Regions from separate parts of the Peribacillus phoenicis genome, predicted to be linked through region 1. Evidence: predicted binding sites of a transcription regulator. Region 1 holds the regulator's gene; the other holds the start of a gene.
What was found. Region 1 encodes LexA, which represses DNA repair genes until DNA is damaged. Its sites were predicted from a motif close to CGAACATATGTTCG; they were not measured.
Positions count from the first base shown of each region.

Region 1 (8,358 bases):
AACTTAAAGTGCGTGAATTTTGCGAAAAATTGTTGGTAACTATACTTCAAGTGTGATATTATTTTTTTAGATAGGTGGTGACAAGATATGACAAACGTTAAGTTCACACTTAAACAAGCGAGGAAGTATAAAGGTTTAACACAAGAAGAAATGGCTAAAGTGCTGAAGATGGCCAAGAGAACTTACATTGACTATGAGCAATATAAGATTCCTTTGCGAATCGATAAGGCTTATTTGTTTGCTGAATGTGTAGGGTTCTCGATCGACGATATCATTTTTTTTGATCCCCACCTACACTTCAAATGTAGTTAATGGATCAAGACTATCAACCATTTCTTCACCAAAGTAACCATTCCTGGGGCAAGATTTAAGTAATGATCGAAAGAGGGTGAAAAAAAAGGGGAAAGGAAAATCAGATAAACAAATTGTACAATCGGAAGAACGAGCATAGCCCTGATATCATTTATCCAGTTCTCATTGTGAAATACGTGTATGTGGGGTTGAGGGAAGGGCTTTAAGGAGTTAAAAATCCAAATAGACGATTGATACTGAGATCCCTATGAATGACAGCCAATTGCTGTGAAAGAGTTTTTTTTAACAATTTACTTAATGTATAGGATGGACTTCAAATCACCATGAATAGGAGCAATTGGACAGTGGCAAATTCGAAGAATAATATTTGGATGATCATAAAAAAGTCAAGCCCTATATCCTTTGCAGGAGAAGGGCTTATTCTCTTTTCCTTCGTGAACATAAAGCATTCGATATATGGATTTCCTCCATAAGGATAATTTAATAAATGGAAAATGACTGTATACATAATCGAATCGAAGGCAAACCATCATACTATATCTCCATTTTTTATGAATTCTTCTAGTTTTTTTCTCCCATCTTTATGAAGATAGCAGGTAATGGTATGCAAAAGTACAAATATATACTAATGAAGGCTATGAAAGGCCTGGAAGGAGGGCGTTGATAATAGGATGAGTTCGAAAAATTCCACATGATATTGGAGGAGATAACAATTGAAAAGGAATGTAATCAATTATGTCGTTTTTCTTGTCCTCATTCTAACCATATTGATTATGGCTAAGCCAGACATTTCCTCAGCAGGAAAATTAAAGCCTCCTTCCGAAACTTTCAGTCCAGGGGATTGGTTTCTTGGAAGTATTCCTCCCAATCTTGATACGAAGAAACCACCGATCGTGTTTGTTCAAGGGAAAAACGGCAGTTCAACCAGCTGGTACGGTGAAACGGATTATCATGGTGTCAATGATATGTATACCAAAGCGTATGAAGCAGGCTACCAAACTGTTTTTGTTCAGCTTCATGATTCAGCTGGAAATGGATCAGTGAGCCAATATGCCAATGGAAGGCTTTTAGCTCAAATGCTTGCAGAAATCAGTAACCATTTCGGGGGCGAAAAAGTAAATATTATAGCTCACAGCAAAGGGGGCCCAGATACCCAAGCGGCTCTAGTGCATTATGGAGCACACCAATATGTTGGAAGGGTGATCACTTTAGCTTCCCCTCATCATGGTTCTCACCTAGCTGATTTGGCTTATAGCTGGTATGCAGGCTGGCTTGGTTCCCTATTAGGTCAAAAAGATGAGGGAACTTATTCTTTACAAGTTGGTAAAATGGCGGAATTTCGTTCTGTCACGGATAACCACGTTAATTCTCGTAAAAACATGTATTTCACTGTGGCAGGCATGAACAGAGGCCCGGTTCTATCAGCCTTATCAATGGGTGGACAATATTTATCTTCATATGGGGAAAATGATGGTCTAGTGAATGTATGGAGTACAAAAATACCCTATGCAACACATTTATTTTCAGATCCCAACTTTGATCACGACAATATACGAGTCGGCTCAGCTGTATTTTCAAGAATTGAACCATATTTAAGAAGCACTTCCACCGCTGGGATCCCTGAATATAATGTCAATTATAAAGAACGGGTTGAAGATGATGTCATTACCACCGCACTCGCTCAAACCGTTCTGGGTGATGTCCTGAAACAAAATGTCTGGATCGAACAAAGCTTCCATGTAAATGAAGCAGCCCCAGGCAATATAAACATATATACAGCCTCAAATGATGTTGAGATTGAATTGATTTCTCCATCCAATAAAAAGTATTCACCTTCCTTAAAGGTTCATTCAGCCAAAAATGAAACTTCCTTTTTTAATGGTGTAACCATCCAATCATTCAATAGAAACAACCTTGAAATTGGTGATTGGAAAGTGCGAATGAAGACTAAATCGCCAAAAGACGCCTACCTTTTCACAGCACAATTTAACGAAAAGAATCCCATTACATTAAGTATGGCCGGTAAAGTTAAGCAAAAAGATGCAAAATTTTTAATAAAGAACCCAATGAATGATAAAAAAAGGCCAATCAGCACAACATTTTCGGTTCATCTAATAGATGAAACCGGTAATGAAATTAGTGAAAAAAGCTCAATTAAGGCAATGGATACCGAAAATTTTACTGGCACCCTTCCAGAAGTACCTAAGTCAGGTGTTTATAATGTAACAATAGATGTCAAGGAAAAAAATGTGTATGGTACTGAAAGAACCCGGACGCTGATTCGTTCGGTCTATATTGAGAAATAGTGAAATGCCGTCTCTTCTTTGAGAGTGTATCAGACTGTAGACAAATTCTAAGTTTGCCTACAGTCTTTTCTTTTAAAAAAAGATCCAGTCGATTGCAGAAAATCCGCTTCCTTTCCGCCGACTGTCTGCCAAGCCTGCTCGGCTAGTCAGGAGTGTAAAAAACATAAAGGATAACTTACTTTTCCCGACAAATTGATCCCTTCTCTTAATTGAGAAGGGGTTTTTTGGATGTGTGTAATGGGATGTTAACATGGGTGTTAGTGTTTAATAAAAAGATTGCTGAATTGCAGCGAGAGATACCCTGTATAGGTTTAATCCGTCTTTTTATAGGATTCTCTATAAGACAAAATACCAGTTTTGAGTGCAGCATAATTGCCAATGTTTGCATAGCCATAAAACCAGCCCATGAAAATTCCTGAAACCAAGTGATGACGATGACTGATGAAAATGGAAATGAACAAGTTTTGAAGGTTTTCAGTGTCCAACTTAAAAAGCCGTCAATCCATTTAATTATATGGATTGACGGCTTTTCCTGTTTGGTAGGGAAGTGGATAAATAATACGCGGAGCGATCCACTTCTAGGTAAGTAATCTATAATGAAAAAATTAGCCAGACATCGGAACTTTTTGTGCAGGACAAGCTGTAACCTTTTTCATAGAGGAGAATACGATAAGAATGAAGATAAACAGTGAAAAATAAAGTAATGCCTATTAGTGGGAGGTTCTAATGAGCAAGGAAACATTTATTAAGGAAATTGCTCCCTATGCCCAGAAAATTCAACAGGAATTTAAAATATTACCTTCTGTTGTCATTGCACAAGCTTGTTTGGAGAGTGGATATGGGACAAGTTTATTAGCAAGCAAAGGAAAAAATATATTCGGTACAAAAGGTGACTTCAAGGGTGAGTCAGTCATTATTCAAACAATGGAATATGTCAATGGTGTGCCCGTTCAAGTATGGAACAAATTCAGAAAATACCCATCTTGGGAAGAAAGTCTTCGAGATCTCGCCAATTTATATGTAAAGGGGACTTCATGGAATAGAAGTCTTTATACAGCTGTCATTGGAGAAAAAGATTATAGAAAAGCACTCAAAGCAATATTCGATGCGGGGTACGCCTCGGATCCCAAATATATTGAAAAACTGGTGAACCTTATCGAAACAAGCGATTTAACAAAATATGATGCAAGCATTGAAGAGGTTTATCATATTGTCCAAAAAGGGGATACCGTCTCTGCGCTTGCAAAAGCATACGGTTCTACACAAGTGCAGATTCAACAGTGGAACGGTTTGGTCGATCTTAACCTCATTAAAGTGAACCAAAGATTACGAGTGAAGTGAATTTTAACTGGGAGCGGTAGTTAAAGCTCTCTTTTTTATTGTAATCAGATTGTTACCAAAGTACATATTAGGCGAGCGTATAACTTCCATTCGTAATAAAGGATGTTTAAATTTCCATGAAAACTTGATTCTATTAAAAAATATGTCAATATCTAATCTTCCATATGCATATTGAGAGAATTCGGGACATAGATTAAACAAACAAAAAAAGCGCGGTTAGCGCTTTTAGTGTATTTGTCTATATAAGCCTATTACTTTTCCAAGTATCGAAACATCTCGTAAAATAATTGGTTCCATATTTGAGTTCTCAGGCTGAAGCCTTATGTAATCCGGTTCCTTAAAGAATCGTTTTACAGTGGCTTCATCATCTTCCGTCATGGCCACGACGATATCTCCATTATTGGCATTGCTTTGTTGTTTCACGATGACATAATCCCCATCATGAATTCCTGCTTCGATCATACTTTCACCCATGATTTCCAGCATGAATACATGGTCATCATGCGGAACCATGCTTTCGGGAAGCGGAAAGTATTCTTCTATGTTTTCAATGGCCGTTATCGGCATTCCCGCTGTTACTTTTCCAAGTAACGGCACGTTCACGACATTGACTTTGGGAATATTGTTCGCTTCCTCCAAATTCATTATTTCAATGGCCCTTGGCTTGGTTGGGTCACGTCTAATCAGGCCTTTGCTTTCCAGGCGTGATAAATGTCCGTGTACTGTTGAACTTGAAGCAAGTCCCACTGCTTCGCCAATCTCCCGTACGGAAGGTGGATACCCTTTTTGGCGGACCTCTTCTTTAATGAAATCAAGAATATCTTGCTGCCGTTTTGATAGTTTAGTCATTTGTGCACCTCTTCCCCAATGTTCTTTGCTACATTATAGCATGACCCCCAACTCTATACAAACATAAGTTCGAATTTTGTTGTTGACTGAAACAAACGTTCGTATTATAATTTGACCATAACATACGAACGAACATTCGCTTTGGAGGGATATTTATGAAAAATTTATACAAAAATTATATTTATACGATTCTATTAGCGGGATCAGTATTCATCTTTTCAATTTTATTCTCTTGTACATTGAACAATGATCCAAAAAAGGATTTCCTTTCTATAGAAGTAAGTGAGGGTGATACCCTATGGGGAATTGCCGAAGAATATGAAGAAGCAAATTTGACAAAAAAAGAATTCATTGGTTGGATAGAAGAGCATAATGGAGTCAGGGCGGATTCAATTAAACCTGGTCAAGTCATCGTCATACCGGTTAAAGGGGAAGAACTTGTCCAGAATTTGGCCAGTGAGCAGTAAGTAGTGAAGGTAGGGTATTATGAAGGCGGTAATCTATTGTAGGGTAAGCACAGAAAAAGAGTCACAGGAAACATCATTGGCAAGGCAGGAAGATGAATTAGTCAAATTGGCAGAAAAGATGGATGTTGAAGTCATTTCCATAATAAAAGAGCAGGCAAGTGGTTATGAGTTGAATCGGGATGGCATTTTTGACATGCTCGAACTATTTAAAACTAAAGAAGCTGAAGTACTATTAATTCAAGATGAAACAAGGCTGGGAAGAGGGAATGCCAAAATAGCCCTTTTCCATGTCATCCTTAAAGAAGATGTGAAAATTTATACGCTCTCACATGACGGGGAGCTTGAGTTATCGGATTCGGATGCCATGGTCATCCAGATAGTCGGTATTGTAGAAGAATACCAAAGGAAACTACATAATCTTAAAATAAAGCGCGGGATGATAAGAGCCGTTGAAAAAGGGTACCGTCCTCAAAAAAACCTTCAGAATCAAAGGAATTCCACTGGAAGGGACCGTATGGAAATTCCTATTGAAGAAATTATTAAACTTCGGGCCAATGGATTGACATTTGCAGAAATCGCAGCCACTTTAAGGGGCTTTGGATACAATGTTTCCAAGGCTACTGTGAACAGGCGTTTTCTCGAACATCAACTGAATAAAAAGGAAAGTCAATCTTAGAACTTGTAATTTCGCTTTTTTTTTAATACCATGACAATATCCGGAGATTATGAAGGAGCGAAATTATGTTATCAAAAGAAAAAATAACCCGTATTAATGAACTTTCTAAAAAGGCAAAGACTGAAGGTTTGACGGAAGTTGAGGCGAAAGAGCAAACCCAATTGAGAAGTGAGTATTTGGAAACATTCAGAAAGTCCATGACCGATACGTTGGAGCATGTGAAAGTCGTTGATCCAGAAGGTAATGACGTCACTCCTCAAAAGATAAAAAATATAAAAGAAAAAAGAAACTTACATTAATGCTTGAATTCCTCTCATGGAACGAGGATCCTATTAGCATTTAGGAGTAAAAAGGGAGTGCATGCATGTATGTATTCTCCTATTTAGTTTAATCTAAATAGGGGGCTTCTCTTATTTCTAGAAAATTTTAATATTGAGGCAGTAAATAGTGATTTTAGTTGTGATATTATGCTTGTCACTATAATATAAAGAGGTACATTACAGGAAGGGATGTTTTTACAATATGTTAGATAAATTAGATGCACTTTCTATCAATACGATTCGTACATTATCAATTGATGCAATTGAAAAGGCTAATTCCGGCCATCCAGGTATGCCAATGGGGGCAGCGCCGATGGCGTATAAACTATGGACCGAATATATGAACCATAACCCGAAAAATCCAGATTGGTTTAATAGAGATCGCTTTGTTCTTTCAGCTGGACATGGTTCTATGCTGTTATACAGCCTTCTTCATTTATCGGGCTATGGCTTATCTATCGATGATTTGAAAAGCTTCCGTCAATGGGGCAGTAAAACTCCAGGACATCCTGAATTCGGACATACGGCTGGTGTAGATGCAACTACCGGGCCGCTTGGACAAGGTATCGCAATGGCAGTCGGAATGGCAATGGCTGAACGTCACTTGGCAGAAAGCTATAACCGCGATTCTTATAATGTGGTCGATCATTATACATATAGCATTTGTGGAGATGGAGATTTAATGGAAGGTGTTTCTGCAGAAGCCGCTTCATTAGCTGGACATCTACAACTCGGAAGACTTGTTGTTTTATATGATTCTAATGATATTTCCCTTGACGGCGACTTAAGTCAATCATTTAGTGAAAGCGTAGCAGACCGGTTCAAATCTTATGGATGGCAATATATCCGCGTTGAGGATGGCAATGATCTTCAGGAAATTGCTAAAGCGATTGAAGAAGCGAAAACCGACGATGCACGCCCAACATTAATCGAAGTGAAAACGGTTATTGGTTACGGTTCACCAAACCGTTCAGGTAAATCCGCTGTTCACGGCGCTCCGCTTGGTGCAGATGAGCTTAAATTGACAAAAGAAGCATATAAATGGACATTCGAAGAGGACTTCCATGTTCCGGAAGAAGTGTATTCACACTTCAATGAAGCTGTTGTTGATGCTGGCGCTCAAAAAGAAGAAGCTTGGAATGAATTGTTCAAAAATTACAAAGAAGCACATCCTGAGTTAGCACAGCAATTGGAGCTGGCCATCAAAGGTGAACTGCCTGCTGAATGGGATCAGGAAATTCCGGTCTATGAAGAAGGTAAAACAATAGCTTCCCGTGCTTCAAGTGGGGAAGTGCTAAATGCGATTGCCAAACGGGTCCCTAGCTTCATTGGGGGTTCTGCGGATTTAGCCGGATCTAATAATACTGCCATCAAAGGTGAGACTGATCTATTACCTGGTAATTACAGCGGCCGTAATATATGGTTCGGTGTACGTGAATTCGCTATGGGTGCGGCTTTAAACGGAATGGCACTTCATGGTGGATTAAAAGTATACGGAGGAACATTCTTCGTATTCTCTGATTATCTACGTCCTGCCATTAGAATGGCAGCACTAATGGGACTGCCTGTAAACTATGTATTCACTCATGACAGCATTGCTGTAGGGGAAGACGGACCGACTCATGAGCCAATCGAACAATTGGCATCATTGCGTGCAATGCCTAACCTAGGGGTAATCCGTCCAGCTGATGGCAATGAAACGGCAGCAGCCTGGAAAGTGGCTATGGAGTCTACAAATAAACCAACTGCCCTTGTACTTACTCGTCAAGGATTGCCAACAATTAAAGACACTTCCGAAACTGCGTATGAAGGTGTTTCAAAAGGTGCTTACATCATCTCTGCTTCTAAGAAAGAAGTAGCCGATGCATTACTTCTTGCGACTGGATCCGAAGTGAACTTGGCTGTGGAAGCACAGAAAGCTTTAGCGAACGAAGGAATTGATGTTTCTGTTATCAGCATGCCATCATGGGATCGATTTGAAACTCAATCTAAAGAATATAAACAAAGCGTAATCAATCCGGCAGTGAAGAAACGTCTAGCTATCGAAGTGGCTTCACCGTTTGGTTGGGATCGTTATGCAGGTGATG
Region 1 is NZ_JBDFMF010000001.1:1,677,747-1,686,104, forward strand. Features, by position in the region: gene ABC374_RS08125 (helix-turn-helix transcriptional regulator) at 88-312, shown strand; gene ABC374_RS08130 (esterase/lipase family protein) at 1,086-2,618, shown strand; gene ABC374_RS08135 (glucosaminidase domain-containing protein) at 3,345-3,959, shown strand; gene lexA (transcriptional repressor LexA) at 4,185-4,808, opposite strand; gene yneA (cell division suppressor protein YneA) at 4,964-5,275, shown strand; gene ABC374_RS08150 (YneB family resolvase-like protein) at 5,295-5,951, shown strand; gene ABC374_RS08155 (DUF896 domain-containing protein) at 6,017-6,250, shown strand; gene tkt (transketolase) at 6,474-8,358, shown strand, end outside.

Region 2 (8,358 bases), 2.8 Mb from region 1:
ACCTCAGCAGGATCTCCAGAAAGAGCAGATTCCTTAATTTGATTTGCGACTACGATTGCTTCTCGCCTTTGCCAGTATTCGTGAAGTATTTTTTCGTAGTATGTAAAACTGGCTGTGGATGGTACCGACGCTGCCAAGTCACCTAAATAATCTGGTCCACCAATTTTATCTATGTTTTTCCTTCCGACTCGTTCCATGACCGAAACAAAATCAATGGGAATCCCTTTCTCATCTAAATCTTGTATCGTCCATAAGACATTGAAATTCTTCCCTGGTGATAATTGAAAAGGTTTTATCTTCCCGTCTTTAATTAATCCAGGCTCAATTAGTAGAATCCCTAAATATGATTTTTCAGCTTCAAGATTGTATAAAAGTAGCTCTTCCATATTTAAGACCTTCCTAGTATTTTTCTGATTTGCGCCTTGGATTCCTCGATAGAACGGGTGGCCTCTTCGCTCATTTCCGATTTACTTTCTAGCAATCTTAGATATTCTAATGTTTCATCAACGCTTGGAATGGAGTCCATTCTGTCTAACGACCTTTTCTTCACCAGATCAGCAATCGTAGGAGGAAAAACACTGGATTCAAGGTGACGATCAAAATTTTTCAGGACCTTTTCAGAATCGTGTTTTTTCAAAACTCGTTCCCAAGAATCAAGTAAACTAGTTGGATCCTGAACCACGAACTTTCCTGGATAACTAGATTGAATCGAATCTAGTAATTCTGCAATCTGCCTTCTCTCCAAGAGTTAACCTCCCTTTTCTACAAGAGCTAAAAAGCTATTTTGTTTTTTGTGTGTACCCGTATTCAATTGCGGCAATGTCTTGGATAACTTATCAGCTGCCTCATCTGCTGTCGTGTTTCGAATGATCCCACTGGTGTAATTCTCCTTCTTAGAATGGTAAGCAGGATTTTCAGTATGAGTTTTTAAGCCGTACTCTACGCAAACTGTTGGATGCTTGTCCCAGTCTTGATACATTCCTAAAATCACAGAAGGAGATATCTTAGCACTCACCCTTGTATGTCGAATCATTTCTAGGTAATCATCAATAATCTTTAATTGGTTATCGGAATACCTAAGACGCAAATTTTCAATTTGTTCGGGTATATTGTTTTTATTACTTTCCTTTACTTTACTTTCCTTTACTTTACTTTGGGGATTGATGTTACCATTTACTATGTTTGATTGGGAATTAATGTTTACATTAACTTCTTTATTGTCTGCATTAACTAGCGAAATGGTAATTTTACTAGAGCCAATATGTTCTCGATAATCTATTAGCAAAAATTCTTCGTAAAGAGTAACGGACTTTCTCCTGATAATTGCCTCTAAATAACGTGTTTGAATGCCTTTTGATGTTAGAATCTCATATCTATCAAACGTTTCTTGGTCAAATAGTCCCCAGTTAATGCAATCATTAACGATTTCATTAACGGTATTAATGTTTACATTTATTCGGCTAGAAAAGAGTAATTGCTCTCTTTCTGTCCAGCGATAAAAGTAACCTTCTTTATAGATTTTCATTAGAAGTTTCAACGTGATTCCAAATCCTATGACACCATGTTTTGCTTCAATCAAAGCAATTTTATCGTCTTGATCCATATCAACATCCAACGGAAAATAATCTAAGCCTTCTTTTTTAGGTCTGGCCATTATCACCTCGCCTCCTTTTTAAAAAATTGCGATATAGTGTTGTGCCTCATCATTTGCTACCCGTCCTAAACCCTTGATTTAGCATTAAAAGATTGCTAAAATGGGAGTATCAAATATTTACTTCGGTAAAAGTAGGGAGCCCCTCAGTTCTCTGCTTTTTTTTTGTGCTATCCCCTTTCCGGTACTTTTATTCGTACCGTCCGTCCTAAAAATGAGTATGTTGTTTCGATGGATACTCACTTTTAGAGCCGACGGCAAGAACAAATGTTTGCCGCAGCAGAAATTATCTGCTAAAATAGATATATACTGAGTTATTGAGTAGTTGAGTCGGAAGCTCACTGCTCTTTTTTTGTGTTGTTTTTTAATAAATAGTGTTTCTGCATAAGAGATAACTGCAACCATTCCCCTGCGGTAATCTTCACTTTATTCCCTCCTAATATTTTCATTTCAAAATAAGGATAGTTGTTCAGGTCTTGAAGTTTGTTTCTTACCTTCCACCCTTTTGTCCAATTGTTCCTTCCAGATTATTAGAGAACGATAATATGGAGTATTAAAAGCTAGTTGTCTGCCTAAATTAGCGATTTCTTTCTTGTACCACTGGATTGCTTCTGAATCATCCATTTCCTTCAAATCAGGCAGTTTCATGTGGTCTCAGCACCAACTCAATATGTATTCCTCTTGATGAAAGTATGTTCACAATTTCAACCATTTGATCATGGTTTTCTTTCCGTTTATTCATTTTTTCTATTTCGTTTACAGAACGATATAAATCTTGGATTGATAATTTAACTTCCTCAAAATCACCTTTGAATAGTTTTTCTTCGATACGGCCTAAACAAGAATAAATACATCGATATTCTGAAATGGCCTTTTTGTTATCCCGTGGTAAAAAAGCAGGTAAACTCATAACATTAATCCTCCGATCATTGGTAACAGTTGATGAATCATATTTATACCGTCCATACCATAAAGGTAAGCTACTGCGACCTCAGGTGCGTTAGTCACCTGAACCCATTGCATGAACGTTGCCATGTCTGGAACTTTGCGGTCTTTCTCAAATTTAGAAACACAAGACTGTGTACGGTTCAATTGGTGTGCTAACTCTTCTTGCGATAGACCGGCCCGTTCCCTACACGCTTGCAGAACAGATCCGAATTTCATTTATTTTCACCACCTTTATATGCTAATTTGGAATACTTCACCTTGGTAAAACTTGCTAAGATTAAGGTGACCATTTTTCAATGAGCTGTATAACAGACTGAAGGTCCTTGCTCTTTACATCTTTGTAAGTAGGCACGCCGAACTGATTTTTGATTTCTCGATACAGTTTTTCAAAAAGCCTGGCAGCTTCTTTCCTGTCATCGGTGATTTCAAAGACTCGGCGTGTCACTCCTATTTGAATGCGGCGTTTTTCTCCGGGACCTAACAAGTTGGTTTGTTCCAATCCAAATCGCCTCCTGTTATGAACTTTTTTGATTAACCTCTCCCGTTAAATCTTTTTGTTGCTCAGATATGCTTCTAAGCAATCCTGGTAACAAATGTTTTTTAACAGCGTTCGCTAATTTCTCTGCTGGAATCTTTATCATTGAATCACTCCTTTTCATATCCTAAAAAATTGTATGTTAAGTGGACGTTAGTACTAACCATGAACTTTATGCAGAACTACTTTTGATACCCTTCGTATCATCATGTTCCTGAAAAAGATCTTCGAAAAGAATCCTATCCTGAATGCCGTATAGCTTCTCGAATTTTAGCATTGTTTCTCTGCCTGGATTTCTCTCACCTTTTTCTATTTTTCTTACATAAATTGAAGAAATATTAAGAGTTTCTGCGACTTGTTTTTGAGTAAGTTTTCTTTTTTTTCTTTCATTTACAAGTCTCTTTCGCATTTATTTCACCTCTTTCTCGATACGTTTTGTATCACTCGTTACCTGAAGTATAAATGATACGTTTTGTATCGTCAATAGTTTTCGATACATTTTTTATCATTTATTTATTTAGATACTTTTTGTATCTATAATTAGATAATAAAAACATTTATAGGATGTGTTCTATAATGATTGGGAGTAAACTAAAAAAGCTTAGAGGCAAGAGAACTCAGGAAGAAGTCGCTTTAAAAATCGGTGTTTCTCGCGCAAGATATTCCCATTATGAAAATGGAAGAAGCGAACCTGATATGGAAATCTTGCAAAAAATGGCAGATTACTTTGGAGTATCCACAGATTATCTCCTTGGAAGAACTAATGATTATAATATTAAAGAAACAATATATAAAAATGAGGAAGAGGATTCACCTTTCGACTCTCTTTCCGAAATTAACAAGCTTGTAAAAGAATTCGGCATAGAAAATTTTGGTTTTTTTGACATTGAAAAGTGGAGAAATTTAAGCCCAGATGATCTGGACGAAATTAGAAGGCATTTTGAATGGGTGGCTCAGAAGGCGAAGGAACGAAACGAGGAACAAAAATAAGTTGTTACGCACATTGTTAATATGTGCGTTTTTTTTACAGATTTAAATACATAAAATGGATATATAGGAGGTTTTTACATGAAGACTATGACAGTCGAAGGAAAACAAATATTTGCAGTCCACCAAATAGATCATGAAAACAGCAGCATAAGTAAAGTGAATATAAAGACTATAGATTTTCAAAAATTCACGACTAAATTATTTGCTCAAGATTTAGCCGCCACCAACAAACGGGGTTTTAAATTTTCTAGGGAATCAACTGAACTATCCCAGATAGTCGAAAGTCTTATAAGTAACTCTGAAGCAGAAAACTTTGATAGTATATTCGAAGCTAAAACTGATCAATTAGCTAAAAAGTTATTAGATGCTCAAATAAAAGCAGCTTTAAGAAATCCAGGGATTAATCCTCCAAAGAAAGGTAGCCTTGTAGTTATCTACCTAAAAAAAGAAAATCAAATTAACCTTTTAATATCAAAAATAGATCAAGCTATATTTATGAATTTAGAGGATTCTCTTTATAAGGCTGGATTACCTGAAGAAAAAGCCACCCAAAAGACCTGTAGTATTTCATTTCAGCTAGTAGGTGAAGAGTATCAACTAATTGATATAATAGTTTCGGATTCTAAACCAAAAATAGCTACATTTTGGTATGATGATTTCCTAGAACTTAAAGAATTAAATACAAATGAGAGAAATACTCTAAATGCTTTCAATGCAATCGATAATGTACTTTCTTCATACGTGAAGAGGCAATCTAAACGGGATTATACAGAATTAAGGAATACCCTAACTGGATATTTTAAAACAAAAACATCATTCAAATTTGATGATATGGTAGAGTATGTTATAGGTGATTATTCCCCTGAAAATGATAAAATTAATATCGAAGGATTGAAAGAAAGTTTAAAGAAACTTCCAGAAAAAAAAGATTTTGATACATCTTTTAATATTGTAGTTTCACAAATCAAGGCAAGATTTAAACGCAGTTACAAAGTAACTGAAAAAATTGAACTACGCACCTCTGATTATATCGAGGACTTAAAAAATGTAATTTTAGCTCAAGAAGATGAATATGGTGAAAAGGTACTAATTATTAAACATATTGATGAGGATCTTTATAATACATTTAAATTAAAAGAGGAGGATTGAATTTTAGTGGAAAGAGTATTGGATGTATATGAAAAATATACAAAGGATATTGAAATAAAAAAACATGAAGATTTTGGATCCTATACTCTTTCCCTAGAATTATCAAGCATAGAATCCTATATAAATTGGGATGATTTAGCATCCATTTCACATTTTATTAATGTTCGTGATAGGATTTCAATAAATATTTATGTGAATGATGGCGAGCCGTATCATTTTAACCAAAAAGATAATATAGAAGAACAACAGACTATGTTAGATAGTATTAATAAAATTATTGATAAAGAAAGCGTTATAAAGATAATATATATAGTCTCTAAAGAAAAAACTGATTCTACGTTGTCTGTCTATGATTTGGAATTATTATTTGACTATCTAAACAAACAAAAATTAATGCACGTTTTGAATATTCTACAAAAAACTCTAGATTTTTCAATCCTAAATAGATTTGAGATACAAAACGAAGAAATTGGAAACTTATACTTTTATAGTCCTTTAATTGTATTTGCTTCACAAAATAAACTATCCAATGTAGTTGAAAACCATGATGATGTAAAAAGAAATGTTATTATTAAAAACCGTCAGCTTTATACAAATCCACAGAATTTTTCTAAATATAATTTTATTCCTAAAGACTTTAATAATACTGCTATTAAACATCAAAATTCAAACAAAATTATTACTTTTTTTGATAAATTAAAAGTAATTTTTGCTGCTTCATTTATATCTAATACATCTGATATTATTAACAACTCAAATTTCCAGATGGGTATTATTGGACACAAGTATCTTGAAGTTACGGCTGATTTTAATAAACTGAATATTTCAGAGGCTCATAGCTTTTATTCAATTTATAATTGGGTTTATGAGTCTGCTGAAACTAATGACAAACTGGATTTAGCCAGGAATATCATTTCTAGGTACCTTTCCTATTCAGAAAGTAAATGGATTTTACCTTCTGATACATTGAATTCAATACAATCCGCACATGCCATCTATTTAAAAGAAAATGTTGAAAAATATATTGAAACAAAAAATAAAGTTGCAGAAATTACAACCGAATTATCAATAAAAAGTAAAGACATTTCTCAATACTTTATATCCAGCTTTAAGAATAACAACCTTACGCTATTGACTTATTTTATTTCTATTTTTATCTTTAATTCTTTATCTGACAATAGCGACAAAAAAATATTCTCCTTAGAAAAATACTATTTATCAATGGTCTTTCTTTTAATATCATTTATTTATCTATTAATTACACGTTTACAATTGTTTAAAGACATAAAATTAAATATAAGATATTTTTATTCTATGAAAAGGATTTACAGAGACATATTCGATAATAAAGAATTAAATAAATTATTTCATAAGCGACATTTACAGTACAACATTAATAATATTTTTCAGACCATGGACTTATATACTATAGTATGGATAATTGAGTTGATATTACTTACTTTAATATCAATATACCTTACTTTTTATCTATAGAAATTATGAGAACACTGAAATATTATTTCGTTTTTGTGCCCGAATCGGGCATTTTCTTTTTATTGCAAAACAGAACATATATTCGTATAATTGCTTTGAGGTGATACGATTGTCCTATTTAAAATATCCTACAACAGCCTTAGAAGACTGGGTTATTAATTTTTATTCAGAGCTTAAAATTTTTCATCCAAAACAAATAAACGAAGAATTTATTTCAAGTTCGAATCACATTTTCTTACATAGAAAACCGCGATATGGTAATTACGAAATAGTTGGCCTGTATCAGGGAATCACAATTGATTCAAGGGAGTCACTTGAAGTACAACGCGAAATGTTTTTTCATGAACTTTGTCACTTATTACGTCATACAGGTGTACAGAGTATGATGTCTAAAGCCTTTCGAGAACTTCAAGAAAGAGACGCACAACATTTTACGCGATATGCAGCTATCCCCTTTCATATGCTTAAGTATATCGATACTCAAGATCCTTATGTAATTGATCAAATGGTTGAGTTATTTAAAGTCACACCAGAACTGTGTGAATCAAGGTTATTGCAAATTAAAAATAAAATAAATATGTATAAAGTTTGCATTGGTTAAAATCAGGAGGTTTTATAATTGAGAGTAGCTATTTATGCCCGTGTCTCAACAGATGAACAATTCAAAGAAGGATATAGTATTGACTCACAGAAAGAAAACATCCTTAACTTTGTAAAATCACAGGGCTGGGAAGTCCATGATTTTTATGTAGAAGAAGGTGTCAGCGCCAAAAATTTAAAGCGACCTTCCATGCAAAGGTTAATTCAAGATACTGAAGATAGAAAATTTGATGTGGTTGTATTTTATAAACTGGATCGCCTTGTTCGGTCTGTGAGTGATTTGGATAGTTTACTTCAATTGTTTGATGAAAATAAAGTAGCAATTCGTTCTGTAACCGAGCCCTTTGACACTACCACTGCAATCGGCCGATTTCTCATAACTCTAGTTGCTGCTATTGCTCAATGGGAACGGGAAACAATTTCAGAACGTGTTGTAATTAACATGGTTAAAAAAGCTACTTTGGGAGAAAGGAATGGAGGCCGCGCTCCCTATGGATACAGATTAAAGGAAGGAAAACTTATTATTAATGATGAAGAAGCACGTTTTGTTAAGGATATTTTCAATCTCTACACCTCTGGTAAAGGAATTAGGTCGATAGTATTGTACTTAAATCAGTTTGGTGTCAAAAAGGACATCCGAACCATAAGCAGAATGCTTGAAAACCCTGTATATTCAGGTAGGTTGAGATGGGCGAACAACTCCAAAATGGATTCGATTACTAGTGATGGATTAACTCACCTTCCAATCATTGATCTTGAACTATATGAACAGACTCAACAGTTACGAAACCAAAGGACGAAGGAAGGGAAAAAAGCCACTTCCCCTTACCCGTTTTCAGGTGTTCTTAGATGTGGCAGATGTGGATCTTCACTATCCGGGTATTATAAAAAGGCTAGAGGTTCAAAACATTATATTTGTATAGCCAAAAAGAATAAAGGTACGTGTGACTTACCTATGTTTACCGAAAATGCATTAACAAAAGTGTTCTTA
Region 2 is NZ_JBDFMF010000001.1:4,436,898-4,445,255, forward strand. Features, by position in the region: gene dnaB (replicative DNA helicase) at 1-386, opposite strand, end outside; gene ABC374_RS21915 (replicative helicase loader/inhibitor) at 389-745, opposite strand; gene ABC374_RS21920 (DUF4373 domain-containing protein) at 749-1,654, opposite strand; gene ABC374_RS21925 (hypothetical protein) at 2,102-2,299, opposite strand; gene ABC374_RS21930 (hypothetical protein) at 2,286-2,561, opposite strand; gene ABC374_RS21935 (helix-turn-helix domain-containing protein) at 2,558-2,815, opposite strand; gene ABC374_RS21940 (ORF6C domain-containing protein) at 2,877-3,098, opposite strand; gene ABC374_RS21945 (hypothetical protein) at 3,115-3,240, opposite strand; gene ABC374_RS21950 (helix-turn-helix transcriptional regulator) at 3,307-3,543, opposite strand; gene ABC374_RS21955 (helix-turn-helix domain-containing protein) at 3,711-4,124, shown strand; gene ABC374_RS21960 (hypothetical protein) at 4,203-5,273, shown strand; gene ABC374_RS21965 (hypothetical protein) at 5,280-6,767, shown strand; gene ABC374_RS21970 (ImmA/IrrE family metallo-endopeptidase) at 6,877-7,368, shown strand; gene ABC374_RS21975 (recombinase family protein) at 7,387-8,358, shown strand, end outside.
Region 2: a site for LexA is predicted at 6,839-6,852, ahead of ABC374_RS21970 (ImmA/IrrE family metallo-endopeptidase). Genes of this name have one in related genera too.